DNA from 3 places in the Shewanella japonica genome. Region 3 is predicted to be linked to each of the others. Evidence: predicted binding sites of a transcription regulator. Region 3 holds the regulator's gene; each other region holds the start of a gene.
What was found. The regulator MetJ, encoded in region 3, represses methionine synthesis genes. The targets are predictions, from matches to a motif close to TAGACGTCTAGACGTCTA.

Region 1 (10,139 bases), 1.7 Mb from region 3:
CAGCCCCTAATCGTATTAACGATGAAATCACTGGCGTACCAGAAGTTCGTTTATCGGATATCAATGGTGAGGCAGTTGGAATCGTTAGTATTTCACAGGCACAGGAATTAGCTGACGAAGCAGGTGTAGACCTAGTTGAAATCAGCCCTAATGCTGAGCCACCTGTCTGTCGCATAATGGACTACGGTAAGTTCCTTTTTGATAAAGCGAAAGCGCAAAAGGAACAAAAGAAGAAGCAGAAACAGGTCCAGCTGAAGGAAATAAAATTCCGTCCTGGCACTGATGAAAACGACTATCAGGTAAAACTACGCAACCTGATTCGTTTTCTTGAAGATGGGGACAAAGCGAAAATTACGCTGCGTTTCCGTGGTCGCGAAATGGCACACCAAAGCCTAGGTATGGATCTTTTGAACCGTATCAAAGGTGATTTGGAAACATATGCTGTAGTTGAATCTTTCCCTAAAATGGAAGGTCGACAAGCAGTTATGGTCCTCGCACCTAAAAAGAAATAGTAGGGCAACCCACTAAAAAGTAGCAAAGTCCTTTTGAGGGTTTTGCTCGCCTTACGTTTTATTAATGTCCCAATGCGGAGTTTTAGCAATGCCTAAAATGAAAACAGATAAGGGTGTTCAAAAGCGCTTCAGAAAAACCGCTAATGGTTTCAAGCGTAAACAAGCACACTTACGTCATATTTTGACAAAGAAGAGCACTAAGCGTAAACGTCACTTACGTGCTAAATGTTTAGTTGCAAAGTCTGATGTGCCAGCAATCGCACGTCAACTACCATACGCTTAATTAAAGGAGATATGAACAATGCCTAGAGTTAAGCGTGGTGTAACCGCTCGTGCTCGTCACAAGAAAGTACTTAAATTAGCCAAAGGTTATTACGGAGCTCGCTCACGTACTTACCGCGTTGCTGTTCAAGCAGTAACTAAAGCTGGTCAATATGCTTACCGTGACCGTCGTCAGAAGAAACGTCAATTCCGTCAACTTTGGATTGCACGTATCAATGCGGCTTCTCGTCAAAATGGTCTTTCTTATAGCCGTTTCATTAATGGCCTTAAAAAAGCATCAATCGAAATCGATCGTAAGATTTTGGCTGACATCGCTGTATTCGACAAAGTAGTTTTCACTACTTTAGTTGAAAAAGCAAAAGAAGCTTTAGCTAAGTAATTAGCTATTATGCTTAAAGAAGGAGCCTTCGGGTTCCTTTTTTTATGCCCAAAATTCTTATAGGATAGTAAAAACACCGAATAAAATGTTGTGTTAATACTTTAGAGAATAGGTGTACTTACATGGAACAGTTACACACTGAACGATTGCAAATTAGTTTAATGACACTCAACGATGGCGACTTGTTGTTTGAGTTAGATCAAGACCCTGCTGTGATGCAATACATAAACGGTGGCAAAGTCACTTCAGCACAAGAAATAGAAGACATTTATATTCCGAGGTTAGCTAAATACATCAACCCAGAACGAGGTTGGGGACTTTGGAAAGTATCTCTTAAAGAGCATCCTAGTTCTTTTCTTGGTTGGATACTCATTCGACCTATGCATTTCTTCACCCTGTCTCCTTCATATTCTGATTTAGAAATTGGCTGGCGTTTTAAACAATCAACATGGGGAAGAGGAATAGCGACTGAAAGTGCAAAAGCTGTGATGGAGCATTTGCTTGCAACTCAGCAAAACATAAAGTATTTTTCCGCCATTGCAGATGAAGAAAACCTAGCTTCAATTAATATAATGAAAAAACTGGGTATGAAATATATTGAAAAACTGTCGCATCCTGATGTGGAAGGCGATGTAGACGTTGTTTTATATTCAAAAGACACAAAAAAAGCCAACTAAATAGTTGGCTTTTTTCTATAATAGCATGTCCCGTCCTGAGATAAGTTGACACTTTGGAGACTTATCTATGAAACCTTCAAGCGCAATCAGCGTTAAACGAACACAGCGTGATTACACATTAGGCTTTAAATTAGCCGTCGTCAGCCAAGTAGAAAAAGGCGAGCTAACCTATAAGCAAGCTCAAGAGCACTACGGTATCCAAGGTCGAAGCACCGTCCTTACATGGTTGAGAAAGCATGGTAGATTAGACTGGACACTCCCTACTGAGCACTCTCTTATGTCTAAAAGTAAAGAAACCCGCGCCCAGAAAATTAAACGATTAGAGAAGCAAGTTTCTAACCTAGAAATGAAAAATATGATTTATGGCGATATGGTTGAACTGTTAAAAAATGAATATGGTATCGATTTAGAAAAAAAGTACTTAGCCGAGCGCTCTGGATTGCCAAAGAAAAAGGCACGGTAAAGCTAGCGGCAGCGAGTCGGCAATTTAATTTATCAAGACAAGCGATTTACCAGTGGAAACAACGTGCTGAAACAAGAACCGAAAGGCTTAAACCCGTTGTGTCGATGGTGAAGTATTGGCGCCAGTTTATGCCAAGATTGGGGACACGTAAGCTCTACCAGCTCATCAAGCCACAGTTGGTTGAGCAAGGCATAAAACTCGGTCGGGATGGGCTATTTCAATACTTGAAACAGCGAGATATGTTGGTGAAGCCGAGAAAAAACTACACCAAAACAACGAATAGTCATCACTGGCTTAGAAAGCATCCTAATTTGCTTAAAGACAAGATTGTTGAACGAGTAGAAGAAGTGCTAGTTAGCGACATCACCTACGTGAAATCAGATGAAGGAACACATTACTTATCGCTGGTGACAGACGCATATTCTAGAAAAATAATGGGGTACGAGTTAAGTCATGAGATGAAAGCGAGCGATGTCGTCAAAGCGCTGGATATGACGGTAAAGAGTCGTCAAACAACAGGTCATATCATTCATCACTCAGACAGAGGGATGCAGTATTGCTCAGAGGAATACCAAATGGCATTAGCAGTGAACGGTATGACGCCATCAATGACGGATGGGTATGACTGCTACCAAAATGCACTGGCTGAGCGTGTGAATGGTATTTTAAAGCATGAGTTTTTGCTTTATCGCTGCCGAACGATGGAGGAGCTCAGGACCTTGGTCAAGGAATCGGTAGCAATTTACAATGAATTACGACCGCATCTTAGTTTAGGGATGAAAACCCCAAACGAGGTGCATGAAAAAGCCAGTAGGGAGTACCAACTGGCTTAACAAAAACCGTCAACCTATTTTAGGGCTAGACAGCAATTTATTTTTGAGCGTCTAAGAAACGTTCAGCATCTAACGCTGCCATACAACCAGAACCGGCCGATGTAATAGCTTGACGATAATGTTGATCCATAACGTCACCACAAGCATAAATACCTTCAATGCTTGTTTGCGTAGCATTTCCTTGCAGTCCACTATTTACAGTAATATAACCATGATTCATGGTTAATTGACCATCAAAAATACCGGTATTTGGACTATGACCAATAGCAATAAATACACCCGCAACGTCTAAATCTGAAATTGCACCATCTTTAGTGCTCTTCATCTTTAGACCCGTAACACCCATATTATCGCCAACAACTTCATCGAGAGTTTGATCTAAATGTAGAATAATGTTGCCACTCGCTACTTTATCCATTAATCGGTTGATTAAGATTTTTTCAGAGCGGAAACTATCTCTACGATGAATCAAATGAACTTCTGATGCGATATTACTTAAATATAGTGCTTCTTCAACGGCAGTATTACCACCACCTACAACGGCCACTTTTTGATTTCGATAAAAGAATCCGTCACAGGTTGCACAAGCAGAAACACCACGTCCCATGAATGCCTCTTCAGAAGGCAAACCTAGATATTTAGCAGACGCACCTGTTGCGATAATTAAGGCATCACAAGTGAATTCACCGTTGTCACCTTTTAATTTAAATGGGCGCTCACTGAAATCAACTTCGTTGATATGGTCGAAGATAATCTCTGTATCAAACTTCTCAGCATGCTGCTGCATTCTTTCCATTAATGCAGGGCCAGTAAGATCATTCGCGTCACCAGGCCAGTTTTCAACTTCGGTCGTTGTCGTAAGCTGTCCACCTTGTTGCATACCAGTGATCATAACTGGTTTTAAATTTGCGCGTGCAGCATAAACTGCAGCCGTGTAACCAGCAGGGCCAGAACCTAATATCAGTAGGTTAATATGACGTGCTTGACTCATTGTTGTATATCTCCGTATTCATATGCCTAAGCAATTTGAATGGATTGTAGGGAATTTAACGGGGCGGGTAAAGCGCAGTTCGGTCTAACTTATAGATTGCTTTAATCGACTATGTACACAAAAGACACCAAAGTGGTGCCTTTTTATACTTATTTTCAGCGCTTACTTGTTAAAACGAAATATGACAGCTCGGCAAGTCATTCTTTTCTAGATAATTTTGGTGGTATTCTTCAGCTATGTGGAAACGCTTTAATGGTACAATTTCTGTAACAATTTGACGGTTTCCCCATTTTCCACTGGCGATTAATTGTTGTTTTGCTGACTCAGCTATTTCTTTTTGTTGATCATCATGGAAAAAGATAGTGCTTCTATACTGTGTGCCAATATCTTCACCTTGTTGATTCAAGGTCGTCGGATTGTGATTTTGCCAAAAAACAGCGACTAAGGTTTCGTACGAGACGATGGTTTCGTCAAATTCAACTTGAACTACTTCGGCATGGCCAGTGTTACCCGCTTTAACTTCAGCATAAGTTTGGTATTGATCATTCCCGCCCATATAACCGCATTTGGCATCTAAAACACCTTCTACTTGTTTAAAGAAGTATTCGACGCCCCAAAAACAGCCTGCACCAAATGTTGCTAATGTCATAGTTATACCCATAAAGAAGTCTAGATGGCTAAAAGTATATTTGTTCACAGCAGGAATGCAAGCAAAGATTTACATTTTGTTAAATGACACTTAACGTTAGCGTTCATTGAATGTGTTAGAATCAACACGATTATGAAACCTATTCGTTTAAACGTCTTTCAAGGAGTCTTTGTGTTTCAGCAATTAATGGACGATCATGACTTTCTCGCTTTTACTTTGGCCAATATTGATAAGCCTTTAAAAAGCCAAGCATTCACATTATCAAATCAAACAACAGTCACAATCTTAGATAATGGTGTAATCAGCTTTAGCCCCGCATCTGGCTCTACAAAGGATGTGGTTTTATCATGTGCCATTCATGGTAATGAAACCGCGCCTATAGAAATATGTAACAAACTCATCAGTGATTTACTTACTTGTAAAATAGAAACGCTGCATCGTGTTTTATTCATTATTGGTAACCCTGATTCTATATTGACTCAAACACGCTTTGTTGAAGAGAACATGAACCGTTTGTTTTCAGGTGCTCATTCAGATGGAGAAGGGCTGATAAATAAAGAGCGAGTGAGAGCTAAAGCGCTAGAACAATACGTCAGTGATTTTTTCAATGACAATGATAACTCGCAGCGTATTCATTACGATTTGCACACTGCTATCAAGCCTTCAAAGCATGAAAAGTTTGCGATATATCCCTATAGACCAGGCAGAGCATTCAGTGCAAAACAAATAATGTTTTTAGCAGGCTGCGATGTAGATACGATTTTGTTTCATCACGAACCCACAACAACATTTAGTTATTTTTCATCAGAGCAATTTAAAGCTGATGCGTTTACCGTTGAGCTAGGTAAAGTTATGCCATTTGGTGAAAATGATATGCATAAATTTGCAAATACCCACAAAATGTTAGCGGCGCTAATTACTCAAATAGAACCAGAATTAGCAGTATTCGATAGCAATAAACTCAACCTGTATAAAGTATCACGTTCAATCAATAAGCATTTTGATGATTTTGCTTTTTCATTTTCTAAGACGACTGAAAACTTTACAGGCTTTGAGCAAGGCCAGACTTTAGCAATTGAAAATAATCAACAGATAAAGGTTATAGAGCCCTACGAAGCTATCGTTTTTCCAAATGAAAATGTACCTGTTGGGCAACGCACGGTATTATGTTTAGTACCAGCGCCCAATGAAGATATTCAATAACTTGTAAAGTTAGATATACAAATTTTTTGCAAGGTTATTTACCAACAAGAAAGCACATTAGTTGATAGTAAGTTTACGTTAACGTAATGTGCTTTCGCATATAATAAATTAAGCTTTATTTTATAAGGCCTCAGATAACAAGAGCATAATATGAGCAACGCACCGCTGAATAATGAAACAGTGCATCGTGTCAGCTTCTTAGACAAAGCGTCATTGCACATTCCTATTTTAAAAATTCTGCAAGCAGACGGTACCACATATGAAAATGCGGTGATGCCTGTCATTGATCAAGCACTAGCTGAACGTATTTACGACACTTGTGTATTTACCCGTGTTTTAGACGAACGTATGTTAAGTGCGCAGCGTCAAGGTCGGATTAGTTTTTACATGACCTGTACTGGTGAAGAAGCCTCAATTATTGGTAGTACAGCTGCGCTTGATGATGGCGACGTAATACTTGCCCAGTACCGTGAGCATGCTTCTTTACGCTATCGTGGTTTCACCACAGAGCAATTCATGAATCAAATGTTCAGTAATGAGAAAGATTTAGGCAAAGGACGTCAAATGCCAATTCATTACGGCAGTAATGAACTTAATTATCAAACCATTTCTTCACCTCTAGCGACGCAAATACCTCAAGCAACTGGTGTTGCTCATGCATTCAAGTTACAAGGTAAACGTAACGTAGCAATTTGCTATTTTGGTGAAGGTGCAGCTTCAGAAGGTGATTTTCATGCTGGCTTAAATATGGCCGCAGTGCTTAAGTCTCCGACTATCTTTTTCTGCCGTAACAATGGTTACGCCATTTCAACTCCAACTGAAGAGCAATTTGCTGGTAATGGTATTGCGAGTCGTGGTGTTGGTTATGGTATGCACACTATTAGAGTTGATGGTAATGACATGCTTGCAGTATTAGCTGCAACACAACAAGCTAGAGCTTATGCACTTGAACATAATGCACCAGTGTTGATTGAAGCGATGACATATCGTCTTGGTGCGCATTCATCATCGGATGATCCTTCAGGTTATCGCTCTAAAGAAGAAGAAGCCAAGTGGGAACAACATGATCCCGTAAAACGCTTTAAGCTTTGGATGATCAATAAAGATTGGCTAAACGAAAAAGACGACGCTGCTCAGTATGAACATTACCGAGAAGAAGTGTTAAACGCAGTAAAAGTCGCAGAGAAAGTGCCATTACCGCACCTTGACTCATTGATTACAGATGTATTGGATAAGCCAACGCCAGCCCTTGAAAAGCAATTGGCAGAGCTAAAACAACATATTAAGAAATATCCAAAGTCATATCCAAAAAGTGCAGGGAGAATTTAATCGTGGCTGAAATGAATATGTTACACGCCATCAACGATGCGTTATCAATCGCAATGACTGATGATGAGCGCATGGTAGTATTTGGCGAAGATGTTGGCCATTTTGGTGGTGTTTTCCGTGCAACTTCTGGTTTACAAGAAAAATTTGGTCGTGAACGTTGTTTCAATACACCGTTAACAGAACAAGGCATTGCAGGTTTTGCCAATGGTCTTGCCTCTAACGGCATGACAGCAGTTGCTGAAATTCAATTTGCTGATTACATTTTTCCAGCCTTTGATCAAATCGTGAATGAAACTGCAAAATTCAGATACCGCAGTGGTAATCAGTTTAATGTCGGTGGTTTAACCTTTAGAACACCTTACGGTGGTGGTATTGCAGGTGGTCATTATCATTCACAATCTCCTGAGGCTTACTTCACACAAACTCCAGGATTAAAGGTTGTAGTACCCCGTAATCCAGAACAAGCTAAAGGATTATTGTTAGCATCAATTCGCGATCCTAACCCTGTTATCTTTTTTGAACCTAAACGTTTGTATCGTGCATCTGTTGGCGAAGTACCTGCTGGTGATTTTGTTATCGAACTCGGTAAAGCCGAAGTCGTTAAAGTAGGTAGCGATATAACCTTATTAGGTTGGGGCGCTCAGATGGAAATTTTAGAAAAAGCGGCCAAAATGGCAGAAAAAGACGGTATTTCTTGTGAAATTGTCGATTTACGTACTTTGTCTCCATGGGATGTTGATACCGTAGCTGCATCGGTTAAGAAAACAGGAAGACTTCTGATTAACCACGAAGCACCTTTAACAGGTGGTTTTGCTGGTGAAATTGCTGCGCAAATCCAACAAGAATGTTTTTTACACCTAGAGTCGCCAATCAGTCGTGTTTGTGGTCTTGATACACCATATCCTTTGATTCTTGAAAAAGAATACATGCCTGATGAGCTAAAAACTTATGAAGCTATTAAAGCCTCAGTCAATTTTTAGGAGCAAGATATGATTAAAGATTTTATTTTGCCTGACATTGGCGAAGGTGTGGTTGAATGTGAGTTAGTTGATTGGATGGTCAAAGAAGGCGATGTTATCGTTGAAGATCAACCTATCGCTGACGTTATGACAGATAAAGCATTAGTACAAATTCCTGCACCACATGGTGGCGTTGTGACAAAGTTATACTATGCAAAAGGTGAAATCGCTAAAGTACATGAGCCTTTATACGCCGTTGATATTGAAGCTACGTCAGCCGAGCAAACAAAACAAAGCTCATCACAGAATAACGATGCTCAAGTATCGACTGATCAGCAGAATGTAGAAATTGGCTCAACGACTGATTCAGTAACCGTATTAGGTAAAGCTGTTGAAGAATTCCTTTTACCGGATATAGGTGAAGGTATTGTCGAATGTGAATTAGTTGAGTGGCTTGTAGAAGAGGGGGATCAAGTCGTTGAAGATCAACCCATCGCCGATGTCATGACTGATAAAGCGTTAGTACAAATACCTGCAATTAAAAATGGTAAAATTGTTAAGCTGCATTATCGAAAGGGTCAACTTGCTAAAGTTCATGAACCTTTATTTGCTATTGAAGTTGAATCAACAAGCTCAGTGGTTGAATCTACGCAAGTAGAAACGGCAACGACAGCTGTGGCTTCAACGACTTCTTCTGTACCACAAGGAAAAGCATTAGCAAGCCCTGCCGTTCGTCGCTTAGCGAGAATGTTAGATATCAACATTGCTGATGTACCCGGTAGTGGTAAGAGTGGTCGAGTATATAAAGAAGATGTAGAAAACTTTGCCAATGGCAGTTCATCTAATGCTCAGGCTCAACCTGTGACGACTCCGACACAATCACCTGTTAACGACACGGTTTCACAGTCTATTGTCAAACAAGCTGCAGATACAGTAGAGCCAATTAAAGGCGTAAAAGCGGTTATGGCTAAGATGATGGTTGAGTCAGTTTCAACTATTCCTCACTTTACTTATTGTGAAGAGTTTGATTTAACAGAATTAGTTGCACTTCGTACTGAGATGAAAGAACGTTATTCATCAGATGAAGTAAAACTAACCATGATGCCTTTCTTTATGAAGGCAATGTCTTTAGCAATCAATTCATTCCCAGTGATGAACAGCCAAGTTAATTCAGATTGTAGCGAGTTAACATACAAGGCAAGTCATAATATTGGTATGGCCGTTGATTCAAAAGTGGGTTTGCTCGTACCAAATGTCAAAGACGTACAAGATAAATCTATTCTTGATGTTGCCGCAGAAATCACGCGACTAACTAACGCTGCTAGAAGTGGACGAGTCAGCCCTGCGGATTTAAAAGGTGGCACGATTTCAATTTCTAATATTGGCGCTTTAGGTGGCACAGTAGCCACGCCAATTATCAATAAACCAGAAGTCGCAATTGTTGCTTTAGGTAAACTACAGGTATTGCCTCGATTTAATGCTAAAGGTGAAGTTGAAGCACGTAAGATTATGCAAGTGAGTTGGTCTGGCGATCATCGTGTTATTGATGGTGGCACCATTGCTCGTTTTTGTAATTTGTGGAAACAATATCTTGAGCAACCACAAGAAATGCTATTAGCGATGAAGTAGTCATCATTGTTTTCAGCATAATCAAATTAAAGGACGCTAATGCGTCCTTTAATTTTGTTAAGTGTTTTTGTATAATCCTCGGACGTTGTAACTTCTCGGAACCATAATGATCACCTCGGCACCGAATATTGACTCTATTGAATATCCTTTTCCTGCTAAACCTGCTGTGTTGTCAGACGCTGAAAAAGCAGATTACAAAGCAAGAATTAAACAGTTATTAATCGAACAAGATG
Region 2 (10,139 bases), 1.9 Mb from region 3:
TTACCATCTAAGATTCTTGAAACTACAGCTTTAGAGCGTTGGGATACTTTCAAGGAACGAGGTGACTCAAAGCTTATCATCGACGCCATTAATTCAAGTGATTATCAAAAATCAGATATTGGTATAGGCACCTTTCTAGAAAACTTTGTCATTGGAGAAGCCGTAAACCCTGAACGAAAATTTTTTAAAGATAAAAGTGGAACGATTAAAGATAAAGTTAAATTTTGCCTTAAAGCAGTTGAGCTAATGAAAACTGAGGAGTGGTATTTGACTGAAGAATTAAGTGAGCTTTGCAATGCTATATGGCAGCATATAGAAATAAGTAACTATTAATACTGAACGTCCAAACTTCGCTGCAGCCTACAGTTAATTCCCCATTCCAAGTTGCTGAAATACGCAGATAAAAATGCCGTATAGCCATCATGGATGATGGCTAAGGCTCAGGGGGACATGGATGTCCCGTCTGAGGCGTTAGGTATTTTTATTGGAGTATGAGGCTTATTCGCTTTGAAAGAATAACTTGCTTGGGGCGGCAAGGGATATCGAAAAGGGAAATGCTGTTGTTTCCCTTTCGTCGGGTGTGGGCGAAGCGCCACGACGTTAACCAGCCGTTAGGCTGAAATGGCAGCGCCATCATCCAAACGAAGTTTGGAAACAGAGTAATCAGTGATTACTCAACATCACTCTCTATTCTGGATCACTCTTATTCAGGGTCGTAATCCAAAACCGGTGCTAACCAACGTTCGGTTTCTTCAATACTCATGCCTTTACGAGCAGCATAATCTTCAACCTGATCTTTACCTACATTCGTTACACCAAAATAGCGTGATTTAGGGTGGGCAAAGTACCAGCCTGATACCGCTGCGGTTGGGAACATGGCGTAGCTTTCTGTGATGTTCAAACCAATAGTTTCATCAGGTTTGAGTAAATCCCACAGCAAGCCTTTTTCTGTATGATCTGGGCAAGCTGGGTAACCTGGAGCTGGGCGAATGCCTTTGTATTTTTCACGGATGAGGGCTTCGTTATCTAACACTTCATCTGCTGCATAACCCCAAAATTCTTTACGTACACGTTCATGCATACGTTCGGCAAAGGCTTCTGCTAAACGGTCAGCTAAACATTTGAGCATAATCGCGTTGTAGTCATCATGGTTTGCTTCAAAGCGTGCGACATGTTCGTCGATACCGTGACCTGCGGTTACCGCAAAGCCGCCCATGTAATCGGCCACACCTGAGTCTTTTGGCGCAACAAAGTCGGACAAACAGAAGTTGTCATTGCCCACACGTTCAAGCTGCATGCGTAAGTGATGAGTGGTCATTTCAACTTCGGTGCGAGTCTCGTCTGTGTAAAGCTCAATGTCGTCATGATTGACGGTGTTTGCTGGGAATAAGCCGATGACGGCTTTGGCCGTAAGCCATTTTTCACTGATGATGGTTTCAAGCATGGCTTTGCCATCTTTATAGAGTTTACGGGCTTCTTCACCAACGACTTTATCATCAAGAATGTCTGGGAAGCGGCCGTGTAGCTCCCAGCTTCGGAAAAACGGGGTCCAGTCGATACGATCAACTAAGTCTTCTAATGGGTAGTCATCAAATACTTGTCGACCTAATACATTAGGTGTGAATGGTGTGTACTTGTCCCAATCATGCTGGCAGCGGTTTTCACGGGCAGCGTCAATTGACACAATGGTTTTACGCTTAGTCTGTGATAAACGTTTTTCTCGCATCATGTCGTATTCGTTATACGCTTCATCAATGGTGGCTTGGCGTGTGTCATTACTAATGAGTTTTGACACCATTGGCACGGCGCGAGACGCATCGGCAATGTAAATGGCCCCTGTTGGTGAGTGTGGGGCAATTTTTACGGCGGTATGAATTTTTGAGCAAGTGGCGCCGCCAATGATGGATGGAATGGTTAAACCTGCTTTATGGAAGGCTTTAACGTTATGCACCATTTCATCAAGGCTTGGGGTAATCAGTCCCGACATGCCAATAATATCAACGTTTTCAGCAATGGCGACTTCGATGATTTTCTCAACGGGTACCATTACGCCTAAATCAATCACCTCATAACCATTACAAGCTAATACCACACCAACGATATTTTTACCGATATCGTGCACATCACCTTTAACGGTCACCATGAGGATTTTACCGTTGGATTGACCTTCCACTTTTTCGGCTTTAATAAATGGATTTAAATAGGCCACGGCTTTTTTCATCACTCGGGCGGATTTCACCACTTGCGGCAAGAACATTTTACCTGCGCCGAATAAGTCACCGACGACATTCATGCCATTCATTAATGGCCCTTCAATCACATCCAGTGGACGGACTGCTTGTAGGCGTGCTTCTTCAGTGTCTTGGTTAATAAATTCGGTAATCCCTTTAACTAAGGCGTGGGATAAGCGCTCTTCAACAGGCCAACCTCGCCATGCTAAATCTTCTTTTTTCGCGACTTGTTTACCGTCACCACGAAACTTTTCAGCGACATCAAGCAGTTGTTCTGTATTGGTTGAATCAGCAACGGGGCAAGGTAAATTTTGCACCACGTTTTCAACTTTTTCTTTAAGTTCAGGGTCGATATCATCATAAATGGCTAATTGACCCGCGTTAACAATCCCCATGTCCATACCTGCTTGAATCGCATGGTATAAAAACACCGCATGAATGGCTTCACGCACTGGGTTGTTGCCACGGAACGAGAAAGACACATTCGATACACCGCCAGAGATCATCGCATAGGGTAACGTGGCTTTGATGTCTTTAATCGACTCAATAAAGTCGACAGCGTAATTGTCGTGCTCTTCAATTCCGGTGGCAATCGCAAAAATATTAGGGTCAAAAATAATGTCTTCAGGTGGAAAGCCAACCACATCAACTAATACACGATAAGCACGCGTACAAATTTCAGTTTTACGGGCTCGGGTATCGGCCTGGCCGTCTTCATCAAAGGCCATGACAATAGCAGCAGCGCCATAGCGTTTCACTAAGGTGGCTTGTTTGATAAAGGCTTCTTCGCCTTCTTTCATTGAAATTGAGTTAACAATGGATTTGCCTTGTACGCATTTAAGGCCTGCTTCAATGACATCCCATTTAGATGAGTCAATCATAATAGGCACACGAGAAATGTCTGGCTCTGAGGCGATTAAGTTTAAGAACTTTTTCATCGACTCTGCGCCATCAAGCATGCCTTCATCCATGTTGACGTCGATGATTTGCGCGCCGTTTTCAACTTGCTCGCGTACTACATCTAAGGCTTCTTCAAACTTTTCTTCTTTAATTAAACGTAAGAATTTAGCAGAGCCTGTGACGTTCGCGCGCTCGCCAACGTTAACAAATAATGAGTCACCATCGATGGTTAACGGTTCAAGCCCAGATAAACGACACGCAACAGGGATGTCAGGGATAGTGCGAGGTGCATGGGTGATAACGGCATCACGAATCGCGCTGATATGTGCTGGTGTGCTACCACAACAACCGCCAACAATATTCAGCATGCCTTCTGCTGCCCAGTCGATAATAACCTCGGCCATCTCTTCTGGCGTTTCATCGTAACCGCCAAATTCGTTCGGCAGGCCGGCGTTGGGATGCGCTGAGACATGACATTCTGCAATGCGAGATAATTCTTCTACGTATGGACGTAACTCTTTAGGGCCTAATGCACAGTTAAGGCCAATAGAAATCGGTTTGATGTGGCGCAGTGAGTTATAAAAACCTTCAGTGGTTTGTCCGGTTAATGTCCGGCCTGAGGCATCGGTAATCGTGCCTGATATCATTACTGGCAGGCGATCGCCTAAAGTATCAAACACGGTTTCAATGGCAAATAGGGCGGCTTTGGCATTGAGAGTATCAAAGATGGTTTCTACCATAATGATATCTGCGCCACCTTCAATTAATGCAGTGGTGGATTCGACATAGGCATCAACAAGCTCATCGAAACTGACATTACGAAAACTGGGATCATTCACATCTGGGCTAATCGAACAAGTACGGTTGGTTGGCCCGAGAACACCTGCAACATAACGTTTAATGCCTGTTTGTGCTTCTACTTCGTCAGCGGCGGCGCGGGCAACTCTAGCGCCTTCGAGGTTGATTTCAGCCGACAAGCTTTGCATGTCGTAATCAGCCATCGCAATAGTTGTGGCGTTAAAGGTGTTGGTTTCGATAATGTCAGCGCCCGCTAACATGTACTTAGTGTGAATATCTTTAATAATCTGAGGCTGGCTTAATACCAGCATGTCATTATTGCCTTTCACATCGCAATGCCAGTCTTTGAAGCGCTCGCCACGGTAATCTTCTTCTTCCAATTTATAGTCTTGGATCATTGTCCCCATGGCACCATCGAGGATCACGATACGCTCTTTTAGCGTATTGGTAAGTTGTTCAAGAACCTGACTGTAGGAAGTCGACTTCGCCATATTTGAGTACCTTTATTGCTATGCTAGCAGTTGCTATTAGCTATTTCTTATTATGTGAATATTCGAAACTTGAGAAATTAGCATACCTTGTTTTGCACTATATAAAAGGCGGCCTAAGTCAAACTCGCTTCGTAAAAGTATTCAGCATTAATATTTGTTTGGACATTTAAACGTATAGACGTCCATAATACGTGAAGTTTGTTTCCAAGAGCAAGTGTCAGAATGCACTAAGTCAGTCCAGTATGATGAATAATGCTGAACTTGGTGCAGATAACAGGTTTTGTGAACGGTAAACGTGCAGGGATGTATAAAAAGGGAGCCTAGAGTGACTAGATTATCACACGCTAAGATAGTATTACTGCGACACGGACAATGTGAAGGCGGCAATATATTGCGTGGAAAAACGGATGTTAATTTGAGCGAACTCGGTGCGGCTACGATGCTAAATCGTATTAAGCAGATTGATTTTGTGCCTCATTTTCCGAAAGTAAGCTTGATAAGCTCACCTTTACAACGCTGCCAGCATTTTACTCATGGGTTATTTACTGAGTTAAATACTGCTAACACTGCCTTAAGTGAAATGAATGATGAGGCTCATCAGTCAGTCAACACGCCATTACCTGCGGTGCAGTTGATGCCTGAGTTGGCCGAAATTGATTTTGGTGACTGGGATGGGGTGTCATTTGATTCTTTATACGAACAGTTTGGCGATAAGATTAATCAATACTGGGACAATCCTTGGCAACATACACCACCGAATGCAGAGTCGATGAGTGAATTTGAAACGCGTGTCGCATCTGGTTTTAACAAGGTGTGTCAGCAATTACGTCAGGTGGCGAACAGCCCTGAGCTTAAAGGTAACAGCCCTGAGCTTAACGTAAATCGTTCTGAGTTAGCAACAAATACCCCTGAACCGTTGGCTATTATTGTCACTCATGGTGGTGTCATACGCACCATTATTGCTTTGGTGCTTGGTCTTGAACAATGCCAAGGCATATATAACACCTTATCCATTGATTACGCCGCGACGGTTTCTATTTCAGTTTTTTGGGCAGATGAAAGCAGCGAGCCTAAGTTTCAACTTCATTGGTCTGCATAGAGTCAATAATAGGGGGCACATCAGCGCGTTTTTGCTGAACAAGCCCTTAATTTAGCGTACAATCTTTACATACTTTTTTACGTGTTATCTAAATCTGTAAGAAAGCATAAAATAGGTCGCGATCGCAGATGGATTATTGTCGCTATCGTTTAAGTATAAATAAAGTTAATCTGTTTTGTCATACTAACGGATGAATAGGGAATCATGGTTCAACTTGACTTAAGGTCAGATTGATTAGCATGAACTGTACCCGCAACTGTAATGTTATTTTTTACAAATAACTAAGTCAGATACCTAGCTTTTTTATGATGGTTCACAGCCTTTTACGCACTGCATTTATTCACTATCCAGTGCCTTTAATCAACCTGAGCGGGTGACTCAGGCGGAGAATTCATGTTTTATACCACTGTAATACATGGCGCTGCATTAGATTGTATTGCGCTTATGTGTCAGAACCTAGCTAGATTAGGTCATTGCTTGTCAGGTCACGTCGCATTAGATGCTCAACGCGTCAGTGTGTGTGCTTTACGTATTAAGTCTGCTTTTCTGGCGACGGCTTCATGACTCAAAATCAGCAGCAACGAGATGGCTCAATGGGTGAGGCGCTTAAGGTGACTCGACTTTATTGGTCAGTGCAACAACAGGCGATTCTTTCCAATGTCAGCTTTTCACTGCAACAAGGTGAAATGCTGGGACTGATTGGTCCAAATGGCGCAGGCAAGTCCAGTTTATTGCGCTGCTTGTATCGTTATATCTCACCAGATAGAGGCCAGATCACCTTGTTTGGTGAAGATATTAGCCGCATCAGCCAAAAGCATTTAGCGACAAAAGTTGCTGTCGTTCAACAAGAGACTCCGCATTATTTTGCAATGAGCTGTGAACAAATCGTGGCAATGGGATTAACGCCTCATAAAGGGCTATTTGAAACAGATACTCAAGCTGATAAACATAATGTGATGAAAGCGCTAGATAAAGTCGGTTTGGCGTTAAAAGCAAGCCAACAATATGAACAGCTTTCTGGAGGCGAAAAGCAGCGTGCACTTATTGCCAGAGCTATTGTACAAAAACCGCAGTTGTTAATCCTTGATGAGCCAACTAATCATTTAGATATTCGTTATCAGATCCAAATTTTAGAATTGGTGCGCCAGTTGGGGATCAGTGTTATAGCGTCAATTCACGATCTGAACTTAGCCAGCGCAGTGTGTGATAGGTTGTTATTGTTAAATCAGGGCGCGTGTATAGCTCAAGGGTTACCAGATCAAGTGTTAACCGAGCAGATTATCGGCGATGTGTTTGGTGTTTGCTGCCAAGTTAATCGCCATCCCCAACATGGTAAGCCATTGATTACCTATTTTTACGGTTATCAAGATGAGCATCCCCATCATCAAACACGGCAACAAGATAACAAGGAGGGGATTTAATGTTTGCGACTTATTCCCTTCGCCATAAATGCTTATTGGCATTGACAGCATTGATGACCTTAATTACCCCAATTGCAGCAGCCAGTTTTGGTGCAGCAAATATTAGTTTCGGACAAGTTTTTTTACTTTTTACAGAACCCATGTTGGGCGCTTCTGCAAGCACTGATGGCGTAACGGCAATAACTGAACGTATTGTGTTTGAGTTGCGTATGCCACGGATTATATTGGCGTTTATTGCTGGTGCCGGCTTAGCTTTGGCTGGCAGCGTGTTGCAAACTGTTACGAGAAACCCATTAGCTGATCCCTATTTATTTGGTATAAGTTCTGGTGCCTCTTTTGGCGCTGTGTTGGTGTTGAGTTTTTTCGGCACTCAAGGCTTAGTGCAGCAATGGCTTTCAAAGTCCGATAGCTTATGGGCTGGCGCGATTTACCGGTCAGGGTTATTTAGTCATGATGCGTGGTGGTCTTGGTCATCATTAAGTCTTCCTGTCGGGGCATTTATCGGTGCGCTTTTTTCAGTGCTATTAGTGCTGTCGTTATCGGGTTTTGGCAGAGCAAGTCAGGTGGAAAGAATGCTGCTCTCAGGGGTCGCTACCTCTTTTATGTTTGGCGCATTAACTAGCTTAGTGCTGTATTTCTCAAGCCCTCAAGCAGCGGCGTCTGTTTTGTTCTGGAGCCTTGGAAGTTTTGCCAAAGCCAGTTGGTCAGGTTTGATTATCCCAGCTGTTGTAGTGTGCTCAAGCGTGATAATTATTCTGGCGTTCAAGCGTCAAGTGATTGCGATACAAGCTGGGGATGAAACTGCCCACTCACTAGGGGTCAATGTCGCCAGATTAAGGCTATATATGCTGATTCTGTGCTCGCTGATTACAGCAACATTAGTCGCCAGTTGTGGTGGTATCGGCTTTGTAGGCTTGATGATCCCTCATACTGTAAGGTTACTCTTTCCTGGCCAGCAACCTATTTTTACAACAGTGTTTGTAGGGGGCTTATTTATGGTGTGGATTGATGTATTAGCTCGTTGTTTGTTGTCCAACCAAGAATTGCCTGTCGGTATAATTACTGCGGCAATTGGTAGTGTGTTTTTCTTATTTGTGTTACGTCACCGCCGCTAGGCGCATTTGGGAGTATGAAGTATGTTCGCAGTTGATCCCGTTAATCATCTTAATGATGAACAGATCCAACATAAAATAAACCAAAAAACCAAACCGCTAGGGGCATTAGGCTCACTTGAGTCGTTGGCAAAGCAAATAGCGCAAGTACAGTTAACTGAACCATTTAATAACCGCCAAAAGTTAGCCATTAATCAGCCAGCAATGTTGGTCTTTGCAGGTGATCACGGCATCGCAAATCACGGGGTGTCGATTGCGCCTAGTGCAGTGACTCAGCAAATGGTGAACAATTTTGCGAGTGGCGGTGCGGCGATTAATGTGTTTTGTCGTCAAATGGGATTGAATCTGGAAGTCATTGATTGCGGTATGTTAACCCCTAGCGACCACCCTAAAGTGACTGATCATAGGCTAGGAGCCGGTACTCAGGCTATTCATCAAAAACAAGCAATGGATTTACTCGCAGTAAAAGATGGTTTTAGTTTTGCCAATGACCTAGTGCAGCGACATTTTGATTCTGGCTGCAATCTTATTGCATTAGGGGAAATGGGGATTGGTAATACATCTTCAGCGGCAGCAATAATGGCTGCGATGCTAAAATTAGATGTCAAAGAGTGTGTTGGACGTGGGACTGGCATTGATGATGAGTCCTTTGCACTTAAACGTGAGTTATTAACGGTTGCAATGAATCTTCACCGCGACAAAATTCATGATCCTGTAAATGTACTGGCTTGCTTAGGTGGCTTTGAAATTGTGCAAATGACTGGCGCAATTTTAGCGGCATCAGAAAAGAAAATGCTGGTGGTGATAGACGGCTTTATCGCAACGGCGGCAGCGTTAGTTGCGGTGGCATTACACCCAAGTGCTAGAGACTACCTTATTTTTGCCCATCAATCCGATGAGCAAGGCCACCCAAAAATGCTACAAGCGTTAGATGCTAAACCTTTATTGTCGCTGGGTTTACGTTTGGGTGAAGGCACAGGCGCTGCGTTGTCATTACCTATGATTCAAGCGGCGGTCAATTTTTACAATGATATGGCCAGTTTTGACAAAGCTGGTGTCAGTAATGTGGTTTAAGTTATGGCTTTGCCTGTGCTCAGTTAATGAAGCAACGCTAGCTAAGTCAAGATTACACTTAACTAACAAAGGATGATGAATGTCGTTGCAATCAGGCTCTGTAAATCGTGCCAGTTGGTTGAAAAAACAGCTTAACCTATTGCTCATTGCGGTGAGTTTTTTTACTCGTATTCCTATACCTAATTGGGTTGAATTTGACAGTGAAAAGTTAAATAAAGCCAGTCGTTATTTTGGTGTGGTGGGGTTACTGGTTGGCGCAATGAGTGCGAGCGTGTTTTGGTTAAGCCAATTAGTGCTGCCTAACGGTGTTGCAGTGATCTTGGCGATTATCGCCAGCGTATTAATGACAGGAGGCTTTCATGAAGATGGCCTTGCTGATACGGCTGACGGCTTTGGTGGCGGCTGGAAAGTCGCTGATAAGCTACGCATTATGAAAGACTCTAGAATAGGGACTTATGGCACTTTAGCCATCGGGTTAACCTTATTGTTAAAATGGCAACTATTGGTTGAAATTGCCCTATACAGCCCACTTAAAGCAGCAATTGCACTGATTGTAGCGCATCCTTTAAGTCGAGTTGTTGCAGCAAGCATGATTTTTTCGGAGCAATATGTCACCGAAGATGACGGCAGTAAGTCAAAGCCTTTGGCTCAATATCAGCACATTAATGATTTATTGATTTTATGTTTAAGCGGCTTTGTCGTGCTGGCTTGTTTAAACGGTGTATTGGCGTTTGTTCTATTATTAGCGTTAGTGGCCACAAGACAATTACTGGTATGGGGATTTAATCGTCAAATTGGTGGTTACACTGGCGACACGTTAGGGGCTGCGCAGCAAGTTAGCGAAATTGTCTGCTACTGCATTATTTTAACCATAGGTTTATCAACATGATCCATCTAGTTTTAGGCGGAGCCCGTTCAGGGAAAAGTCGATACGGTGAGTCTATTGCAAAGCAGTATGCTGAGCAAGGTTTTCGTTGTGTTTACGTTGCTACTGCCACAGCTTTAGATGATGA
Region 3 (10,139 bases):
GAACACAAACGCTTTGTGGCATTTCGTAGGCAAATACAGCCGTTTCAGCAATGACTTCTGGTGCGACTACGCCGCCCATGTCTTCTTTCCAGTCTGCGTAGCCATCTTTAATCGCTTGATCTGTTGTGTGGCTTAATAATTCAGTTTCTACCGCTCCTGGTGCAATGGTCACCATGCGAACATCGTCCATAGCAACTTCTTCACGGATATTTTCCGTTAATGCATGTACAGCAAATTTAGTTGCACAATAAGCCGCATGATTTGGAAAGGTTTTACGGCCAGCAATTGAACTTACGTTGATGATAGTACCTGTTTTACGGGCTTTCATACTGGCTAAAACAGCATGAATACCATTCAGTACGCCCATTACGTTGATGTTGAGCATCTTGCTCCATTCTTGTGGATCTTGCACATCTGCTTGACCTAGTAACATCACACCAGCGTTATTGATTAAACAGCCAACAGGGCCGTATTGTGTTTCAGCTTCAGTAATGGCTGCTTTCATCGCTTCAGTATCTGTCACATCAACGCTAATTGCTAAGCTATTTTCAAGTTGCAATGCCTGCATGGGTTCAAGACGGCGAGCCAATAATAGTAATGGATGTCCCTTAGCGCTGAATGCTTTGGCCATTGCTGCACCAATACCTGAAGATGCACCAGTAATTACGATAAGTTCTTTCATGATTTCGACCTCTCTTTGTTAATGAGAGAATTATAGAGCGCGATTTATTGTTGATATATAATCGATAAAGAACATAATTGTTTACGTATGACTTCTAATGAGCCAGCGCTAGCGATGACTCATTGACGTATATAGGCGGTGGTTACTGCAGAACTGATACCATCTTATCTGCAAATGGATATTGAGAGTTAAATGAATACAGAAATAAATTTAGTGGATATCCGTGCTTTTGTGGTGATTGCAGAACAAGGTAACTTTACTCAAGCTGCGGAAGTATTGGGCTGTTCACGCTCGCACTTATCTAAACAATTATTGAGTTTAGAAACATTTCTAGGTGTCAGTTTGATTATTCGCACCACCAGGACGCAGCGCTTGACAGATCAAGGCGCGATGTTTTTACAGCAATGCCAGCAAGCATTACATCAAATTGAGCAAGCTGTGGCCACCACAGTAGATAGTGCGGAAAAATTATCAGGTAATATTTATATCAATTGTGTGGGTGGTTTTTTAGGGGAAGACATTATCGTTCCCTTAGTGAATGACTTTATCCAACTATATCCCGATATCACTATAGATCTCGATTTCAGTAGCCAACGAGTCGACTTAATTGAAGATCATTTTGATGTGGTATTTAGAATGGGGGATTTATCGGATTCAGGATTAATAGCACGAAAGCTTATTGATATTAAAAACTGTACCTTGGCGTCACCTGCCTACCTTGAAAGATTTGGACAGCCGACACATCCGAGCCAACTCAATAAGTATGCTTGTATCGTTGGTTCGATTAATCATTGGCGTTTTAGTCAACAGGGAGCTGTGAAAGAGCATATTGATGTTGCGATTAAAGGTAAGTTTCGGTGTAAAAATGGCCGAGCAATGAAGATTAGCGCATTAGCTGGTAATGGTATCGTCAGGTTGCCATATTTATATTGCCATCAAGAGATACAAACTGAGAAATTAGTCGAAGTATTTACTGATTGGCAAATACCCGATACACCGTTTTATGTGCTTTATCACAAGGACAAATTTCAACCTGAGCGCCTGAAAAAATTTATACAGTTTACCCATGAAGGTTTCAAATCTTATCTGCCTGATTTATAAAAATTTAGTCAATGCAGTTAGTTGAAACAAGGTAAAAATGAAAATTTAGTTTGCTGATATGACATCCTTTTTTGATTATTTCTACTATCTTTATTAAACAATAAAAATAGGAAAACTTGGATGCTATCAAGACTAGCGCTACCTTTCTGTTTACTCTTGCTTGCCAACAATGTGCAAGCTAGCGGGCTTTATTTTGAAGCTCGCAGCGACAGTATGGGCGGTACTGGTGTTGCTGTCTCTAATCGAGTTGGCGCTAGTTTCATTAATCCTGCTTTATTGGCCATTCTTACTCCACATAACACCTATACCAATGATGAAATCAACAAGACCCAAGCATTTTCTTTATTACTGCCAACAGTTGGCGCGGAAGGTTCTGATAGCGATAATATGATTGATAAGTTTGATTCGTTACAGGACTCTTATGATGGCCTTGAAACGGCAATCAATAACGGTGACTCCGCCGAGGTTGAAGCCTTTCGAGACGACTTAGTGTTAGATTTAGAATCACTCAAAGGCAATGTGGCGAATGTATCAGCAGGAATTGGTGCAGCTTTGGTGATACCAAATCGACGTATGCCGATGGCGGTTTTTTATAAAAGTTATATTGACGCAGTGGGTGTGGCCGATATTGCCCAGTCAGACATTGATACTTTGAACGTGCTTGACCCTAATAACCCGCCAACTGAAATCACTGACCTAGATTCTCAAGGCGTCGTGCTAGCTGGTAGTGTGACTGATTTTGGTGTGGCACTCAGCTTTCCTTTGTCGATTGTAAATATGCCTGTCAGGGTAGGGGTTTCACCGAAGTTTCAACGAATTGATACTTACCATTACTCAGTTAATGCTAACAATTTCGACGCTGATGATTTTGATGACGACAAATATCGTAACGATGAAAATCTCTTTAATTTGGACGTTGGTGTCGCATTTGAACCTATTGAAAAATTAACTATTGGGCTATCTGCCAGAAACTTATTCAGTCAAACCGTCAAAACGGTTGAAGCGCAAGGACGAGAGTTTCACTACCAAGTGGAACCATTAATTACCGCAGGCGCTGCCTACGATTGGTCATCGGTAACCTTGACCACAGATATTGATTTAGTCGACCAAACCCGATTTAAAGAGTTTGATCCTGTGCAGTATTGGCGTGTAGGCGGTGAGCTAAAAGCCACTGATTGGCTCTCGTTGAGAATGGGTTATCGACATGACTTAAAAGACAACAGTGTTGATATATATTCATTTGGTACAGGTTTTGCGATTGGGCAAGCATTTAAGTTAGACATGAGTGGTAGCTATGGTGAAGATGACGCCGTAGGGGCAGTATTACAAACCTCTTACCACTTTTGAGTGCTGACTTAGCAGATCGTCAGCGACTTTAATTATGGCGTGATTAACTGATAGATAAAGCTAACGTTGACTTAATTGTTAGCACGATAGCACTCAGACCACACAGCACTAATGTTGCCATTCTGGTTTTTTCTTTGTCGACTTTATTGGTTAGCTTTCCTGCCACTAGGCTACCCAAAAACACCGACGGCAATAACATCAATGAAAGCCAAACATGTTTTAGCTCAACGAGTCCCGCCACAATGAGTATTAACATCGCAATCATAGAACTAAAGACAAAAAATATAGATAAGGCTGCACGAAACTGTGGTGCGTCTTTTCCGGCAAGTAATATTGCTAGAGGTGGGCCACCAATTGCAGCGATATTGCCAAATACTCCTGATAAAACCCCTGCTATAAACAAAGTGATCTTATTTACTGGTGCGGTAATTTTATAGATGCTAAGAATGACTGCAGCAGCCACAATAAAGGCTATCGCTAGCCCTAATACTGCTTGTGGGGCAAAAATTAATAATCCAGCACCAAGAAAACCACCAGGGACTCGACCGAGCAAGGCGTATTGTAAGCCATTAAACTTGAGCGGGGTTCGCTCTCGCAATAACGTTATTAATGCAATGGAAAATCCACATGCAATAACTGGAACAGGAACAAGTTGAGGGTCAATAATGTAAAGCAGTGGACTGGCGACCACAGCTAAGCCAAAACCTATTAGCCCCTGAGTTAGTGCGCCCAGAAATATGATAACCGATGCAAGCATCAAGGTTTGCGGATCGATAAATGCCATTCTGTGCTCGTTGACTTAATTAAGGTCGGTGCAAATTTGGTACGACAAATTTTATGCGAATAGAAATGCAGAATAAAATTGAGCTTACATAAAAGTAAGCTCAATAGTGATTATTCGTCTAAATCTTCCCACTCGATGCCCATTTTATCCATGAGAGCTTTAGCCTCACTTGGAATGCTATCTGGGCCTTCTTTAGATAAATCTTCATCGTTAGGGAGTGGTTGACCAGTATATGCGTGCAAAAATGCTTCACATAATAGTTCACTGTTAGTGGCATGGCGCAAGTTATTCACCTGACGACGAGTACGTTCATCAGTTAGTACTTTAAGCACTTTTAACGGAATGGATACCGTAATTTTTTTAACTTGTTCGTTTTTTTTGCCATGTTCGGCATATGGGCTGATATAGTCGCCATTCCATTCAGTCATTAACTCACCTTTATACGATAGATTCGTGGCAGATTTTAACTGCTTATTTATTACAGTCAAATTATTGCTGCTATTCTATAACGAATGCAAATAGATTTCTTTATGTTTAGACGTCTAAACGTCTAATATGTGTTGACGATCTAACTTTGCTTAGGTACATTTAGCCATCTAGACATCTCTACGGTGTGTACTCTATAGTGTGTCAATCTTGAGGAGCTTACAATGAAAAAACATCGCGCAGCTACATTAGCAGTTCGCCAAGGTATCGAATCTGATACTCAGTATGGCGCGGTAGTCCCGCCGATTTACCTTTCAACAAATTATTCATTTGATGGACACACCAACCCTAGGGAATTCGACTATAGCCGCTCAGGTAATCCGACTCGTTGTGTACTAGGAGAGGCAATCGCTAAACTAGAAAATGGCGCGACAGGGATTGTAACTTGTACAGGAATGGCCGCGATTACCTTAGTGACCAGTTTACTTGGGCCTGATGACTTAATCGTGGTACCGCATGACTGTTATGGTGGTAGTTACCGACTGTTCACAAATCTTGCCAACAAAGGCCAGTTTAAATTATTGGTTGTTGATCAAACTGACGAGAAAGCACTCACTGAAGCGATAGCGCAAAAGCCTAAAATGGTCTGGTTAGAAACACCTTCGAACCCACTTTTGCGGGTTGTGGATATTAAAGCCATCGTTGAAGCTAGCCATGCTGTTGATGCACTTGTTGTAGTCGACAATACTTTTTTATCTCCAATTTTACAGCAGCCATTAGAACTTGGTGCTGATATCGTGATGCACTCAACGACTAAATACATTAATGGCCACAGTGATGTTGTTGGCGGCGCCGTTGTCGCTAAAGATGCAGAGCTTGGTGAGCTATTACATTGGTGGTCAAATACCTTAGGGCTAACAGGTTCTGCATTTGACAGTTACTTAACACTGCGTGGTATTAGAACTTTAGCCGTGCGGATCCGTGAGCATCAAACTAATGCTCAGCGTGTGATTGACGTGCTGCAATCTAGTGATGTCGTTGAAAAAGTGTACTATCCCGGTTTAAAAGACCATCCAGGTCACGATATTGCTGCCAAACAGCAAAAAGGCTTTGGTGCTATGTTAAGTTTTGAGCTTAAAGGTGGCGAAGCGGAAGTGGTTGCCTTTTTAAATGCATTATCGATTTTCAGTGTTGCTGAAAGCTTAGGCGGGGTGGAAAGCTTAGTTGCCGTCCCAGCAACAATGACCCACAGAGCAATGGTGCCTGAAGCACGTTATGAAGCTGGTATTAAAGATACATTACTGAGACTATCTGTCGGGATTGAAGACGCAGAAGATTTAGTGAATGACATCAATGCCGGGCTCGCAGCAGTTGCCGCATTATAGTTCCGTGTCAGTCAGCGTTTTGCACAAAAGTTTAGTGGTTTAAGGAGTACAAAATGACCCGCAGTCATTTACATAAGTTTGGTGGTTCAAGTCTTGCTGATGCAGATTGTTATCGCCGTGTCGCCCATATTTTGTTGACTCATGGAAACTGCGACGATCTTGTCGTCGTGTCAGCTGCGGGAAAAAGCACTAACTTTTTATACAAGCTGTTGTCGCTTCGGGAAACGGGCGAATTATGGCAAGAAGAATTACAAGTTCTCATCAGCTACCAGCAAAACTTAATTGAGCAGCTGCTCTCTAACGAACAAGCCCGAGATTTACGTGAGCGTCTATCAACGGATAAGGCGCAACTCATCAGCCTGTTATCACTTGAACAGCGCAATGAATTCGAATTAAACCAAGTGCTCAGCTTTGGTGAACGTTGGTCTGCGCGCTTAATGGCTGCGCTTTTACGTGAATCAGGCGTTGCTGCAATCAATGTTGATGCTTGTTCAATTCTCGTTGCTGACGAAGGCTTAGTTCCTAATATTCGATTAGCGCAATCACGTGAAAAAGTGCAAGCACTGCTTGAAGCGCACCCCAATGAGCGATTAGTCATTACTGGTTTTATTTGCGCTAACCAGCAAGGTGATACTCTGTTACTTGGACGAAATGGCTCTGATTACAGCGCAACCTTAATTGCGAGCTTAGCAGATATAGAACGAGTAACTATTTGGACTGATGTTGAAGGGGTGTTTAATGCAGACCCTAATAAAATCAATGATGCCAAGTTACTCAATAGTATGTCATTAGCGGAAGCGGATAGATTGGCTCATTTAGGTTCTCCTGTCCTTCACAGCAGGACATTACAACCTTTATTTGATACCAATGTCAGTTTGGCTGTTCGTTCTAGCTATGCATCTCATACTGATTTTACCTTGATTGCGCCGCAAAGCTCTTCGGCAAGTGCGCCGGTTGTAACGAGTTTAAATGAGGTCGTACTGTTTAAAATTAAGCTGCAATCACCAACAGAAAACCTGATTGAATTATTAGCGCAACAGGGGATCCTTCCTTTAGCTCATTGGACATCTGCCCACCATAAAGTTGAACTTGCTTTTACTGTTGAAAATCAAAAGCAAGTGCACACCTTACTTGAATTACACGCCCAAGCGCTTAATGTCAGTGATATTCATGTGAGCGATGAACTTGGATTAGTCGCCTTGGTTAGCGCTGATGCCGAGCACTATCGTCGCAGTTTTGCTCGCTTACTAAGTCGCGATGCAAAACCGCTTTATCAAGATGATTTAAGCTTAGTGACCTTAGTGCCAAAATCTCAGGTGAGCTTACTCACTCAAAAAGTACATCGCCGCTGCGCAGGTCCACGCATGCGTATTGGCGTGCTGCTGTTGGGAGTCGGTAATATCGGTGAAGCTTGGATTGATTTATTCCAACGATCTTCAACAGCACTTAATCGTGAGCTTGAAGCCACTGTGCAATTAGTGGGATTACTGAGCTCTAAAGAAGCGCTTATCTGCCCTGACGGAATTGATCTTACTCAATGGCAAGATAAGTTTGATACGACTGCTAAACCTTGGGATTATACGAGTCTATTTGATCAACTAGAGCATCTCGATTGTGATGAGTTAGTCGTGCTAGACATCAGTGCCAGCGCCAGCTTAACTTTACAATACCCTGAATTATTTGCCCGTGGAATTCATGTTGTTAGTGCTAATAAACTTGCAGGTTCAGGGCCATTACCATTTTACCGAGAGTTGAAACAACAGCTGAGTAACCGCAGACTATTTTGGCGTTATAACGCAAGTTGTGGTGCAGGTTTACCAATACAACACGCCCTGAATGATTTGCGTAATAGTGGTGATAGTATTGAGGCGGTTGGCGGTATTTTCTCAGGCACTTTGTGTTGGTTGTTTGAGCATTATGATGGTCAAAAATCTTTTTCAGAATTGGTGATTGAGGCAAGAGGGTTAGGGATTACCGAGCCCGATCCACGTGACGATCTTTCTGGTCGTGACATGCAACGTAAGCTATTGATTTTAGCTCGTGAGATTGGCTTTGAAATTGAATTAGAGGATATTGTCTTAAACTCACTGGTGCCTGCTGCATTGGCAGACTTATCTTTAGATGATTTTTTAGCACGTATCACGGAACTTGATCAGAGTATGTTGCAGCAGTTCACTACAGCGGCAGAGCAAAATAAAGTGCTTCGTTATGTCGCCTCTTTGGACAAGGTTGATGGCAAAATGCATGCTGAAGTAGGTATCCAATGGGTCGATGCAAATCATCCTTATGCCAATTTAACCCCTGGTGATAACGTTTTTGTTATACGAAGTGCATTTTATCAAGGTAATCCTCTAATTATTCGTGGTCCTGGTGCTGGCAGAGAAGTCACAGCGGCAGCCGTTCAATCCGATCTGGTACAGATTTGTAAGGATTTACTGCAAGAGTAACTTTTAATTGCTTGTTCACCTTATGGTTAGTGTAAATGAAAGGCTTATTTCTAAATGAAGTAAGCCTTTTTTGTTGGGGACAGTAATGCAGTGGTTGGACCTTGTGCTACCCAAGTGCGTTATTTTCTTTAATGTTTTTGAGATATCGCAGTAAACCAAGTCATTATTAATGAAAAAATTCAGCAGTATGAACTTAATTATCTGCATCTTGCTTTTGTATAAAAAACATCCTATCTAACTGTCCCGTCCTGAGATAAGTTGACACTTTGGAGACTTATCTATGAAACCTTCAAGCGCAATCAGCGTTAAACGAACACAGCGTGATTACACATTAGGCTTTAAATTAGCCGTCGTCAGCCAAGTAGAAAAAGGCGAGCTAACCTATAAGCAAGCTCAAGAGCACTACGGTATCCAAGGTCGAAGCACCGTCCTTACATGGTTGAGAAAGCATGGTAGATTAGACTGGACACTCCCTACTGAGCACTCTCTTATGTCTAAAAGTAAAGAAACCCGCGCCCAGAAAATTAAACGATTAGAGAAGCAAGTTTCTAACCTAGAAATGAAAAATATGATTTATGGCGATATGGTTGAACTGTTAAAAAATGAATATGGTATCGATTTAGAAAAAAAGTACTTAGCCGAGCGCTCTGGATTGCCAAAGAAAAAGGCACGGTAAAGCTAGCGGCAGCGAGTCGGCAATTTAATTTATCAAGACAAGCGATTTACCAGTGGAAACAACGTGCTGAAACAAGAACCGAAAGGCTTAAACCCGTTGTGTCGATGGTGAAGTATTGGCGCCAGTTTATGCCAAGATTGGGGACACGTAAGCTCTACCAGCTCATCAAGCCACAGTTGGTTGAGCAAGGCATAAAACTCGGTCGGGATGGGCTATTTCAATACTTGAAACAGCGAGATATGTTGGTGAAGCCGAGAAAAAACTACACCAAAACAACGAATAGTCATCACTGGCTTAGAAAGCATCCTAATTTGCTTAAAGACAAGATTGTTGAACGAGTAGAAGAAGTGCTAGTTAGCGACATCACCTACGTGAAATCAGATGAAGGAACACATTACTTATCGCTGGTGACAGACGCATATTCTAGAAAAATAATGGGGTACGAGTTAAGTCATGAGATGAAAGCGAGCGATGTCGTCAAAGCGCTGGATATGACGGTAAAGAGTCGTCAAACAACAGGTCATATCATTCATCACTCAGACAGAGGGATGCAGTATTGCTCAGAGGAATACCAAATGGCATTAGCAGTGAACGGTATGACGCCATCAATGACGGATGGGTATGACTGCTACCAAAATGCACTGGCTGAGCGTGTGAATGGTATTTTAAAGCATGAGTTTTTGCTTTATCGCTGCCGAACGATGGAGGAGCTCAGGACCTTGGTCAAGGAATCGGTAGCAATTTACAATGAATTACGACCGCATCTTAGTTTAGGGATGAAAACCCCAAACGAGGTGCATGAAAAAGCCAGTAGGGAGTACCAACTGGCTTAACAAAAACCGTCAACCTATTTTAGGACTAGACAAACTGTTCTTTTATTGACTATATTGAGTAAAGCATAGGAAATGGATTATTCACAAAAGGCTGATATATGAATAAAAATCTCTGGTTTTCCAAAGTTCACTCATGGCGTTCCACCAATAAAGTTACTTCGCAATGGGCACAAAGTGCAAACTTTAGTGTATCTAGGCTTTGGACGGCGCTAATTGGCAGTACGTTAAGCCTTAGTGTTTCAGCCAGTATTCCTGAAGCGTCACCTAAAGAGCTCCTTGAAACCGTACCAGCAGCGGCTCAAGTATGCCTAAGTTGTCATGGCGTAAACGGTGAAGGTTTGGGGGTAGCAGGCCCTAGATTAGCAGGCCTTTCTAGTGAGTATATGGCCCAGCAACTTTCTCATTTTCAGTCTGGTAAACGTCAAAATTCGACGATGATGGCAATGGCTATGACGGTG

Region 1: the regulator MetJ is predicted to act here: its motif matches at 4,927-4,944, upstream of msrA (peptide-methionine (S)-S-oxide reductase MsrA).
Region 2: the regulator MetJ is predicted to act here: its motif matches at 4,588-4,605, upstream of metH (methionine synthase).

What each region holds. Positions count from the first base shown of each region.
Region 1 is NZ_CP020472.1:2,428,489-2,438,627, forward strand. It holds gene infC (translation initiation factor IF-3) at 1-512, shown strand, start outside; gene rpmI (50S ribosomal protein L35) at 601-795, shown strand; gene rplT (50S ribosomal protein L20) at 814-1,173, shown strand; gene SJ2017_RS10355 (GNAT family N-acetyltransferase) at 1,296-1,850, shown strand; one part of gene SJ2017_RS10360 (IS3 family transposase) at 1,918-2,269, shown strand; one part of gene SJ2017_RS10360 (IS3 family transposase) at 2,269-3,146, shown strand; gene trxB (thioredoxin-disulfide reductase) at 3,184-4,137, opposite strand; gene msrA (peptide-methionine (S)-S-oxide reductase MsrA) at 4,307-4,786, opposite strand; gene astE (succinylglutamate desuccinylase) at 4,958-5,989, shown strand; gene SJ2017_RS10380 (thiamine pyrophosphate-dependent dehydrogenase E1 component subunit alpha) at 6,140-7,318, shown strand; gene SJ2017_RS10385 (alpha-ketoacid dehydrogenase subunit beta) at 7,321-8,298, shown strand; gene SJ2017_RS10390 (dihydrolipoyllysine-residue acetyltransferase) at 8,308-9,906, shown strand; gene nadA (quinolinate synthase NadA) at 10,013-10,139, shown strand, end outside.
Region 2 is NZ_CP020472.1:3,848,045-3,858,183, reverse strand. It holds gene SJ2017_RS16555 (AAA family ATPase) at 1-333, shown strand, start outside; gene metH (methionine synthase) at 704-4,420, opposite strand; gene SJ2017_RS16545 (histidine phosphatase family protein) at 4,746-5,519, shown strand; cobalamin riboswitch at 5,666-5,835, shown strand; gene SJ2017_RS21515 (hypothetical protein) at 5,913-6,083, shown strand; gene SJ2017_RS16540 (ABC transporter ATP-binding protein) at 6,080-6,940, shown strand; gene SJ2017_RS16535 (FecCD family ABC transporter permease) at 6,940-8,055, shown strand; gene cobT (nicotinate-nucleotide--dimethylbenzimidazole phosphoribosyltransferase) at 8,077-9,126, shown strand; gene SJ2017_RS16525 (adenosylcobinamide-GDP ribazoletransferase) at 9,206-10,015, shown strand; gene cobU (bifunctional adenosylcobinamide kinase/adenosylcobinamide-phosphate guanylyltransferase) at 10,012-10,139, shown strand, end outside.
Region 3 is NZ_CP020472.1:754,881-765,019, forward strand. It holds gene SJ2017_RS03270 (SDR family oxidoreductase) at 1-682, opposite strand, end outside; gene SJ2017_RS03275 (LysR family transcriptional regulator) at 875-1,783, shown strand; gene SJ2017_RS03280 (conjugal transfer protein TraF) at 1,904-3,130, shown strand; gene SJ2017_RS03285 (sulfite exporter TauE/SafE family protein) at 3,174-3,914, opposite strand; gene metJ (met regulon transcriptional regulator MetJ) at 4,025-4,342, opposite strand; gene metB (cystathionine gamma-synthase) at 4,565-5,725, shown strand; gene SJ2017_RS03300 (bifunctional aspartate kinase/homoserine dehydrogenase II) at 5,779-8,172, shown strand; one part of gene SJ2017_RS03305 (IS3 family transposase) at 8,453-8,804, shown strand; one part of gene SJ2017_RS03305 (IS3 family transposase) at 8,804-9,681, shown strand; gene SJ2017_RS03310 (c-type cytochrome) at 9,780-10,139, shown strand, end outside.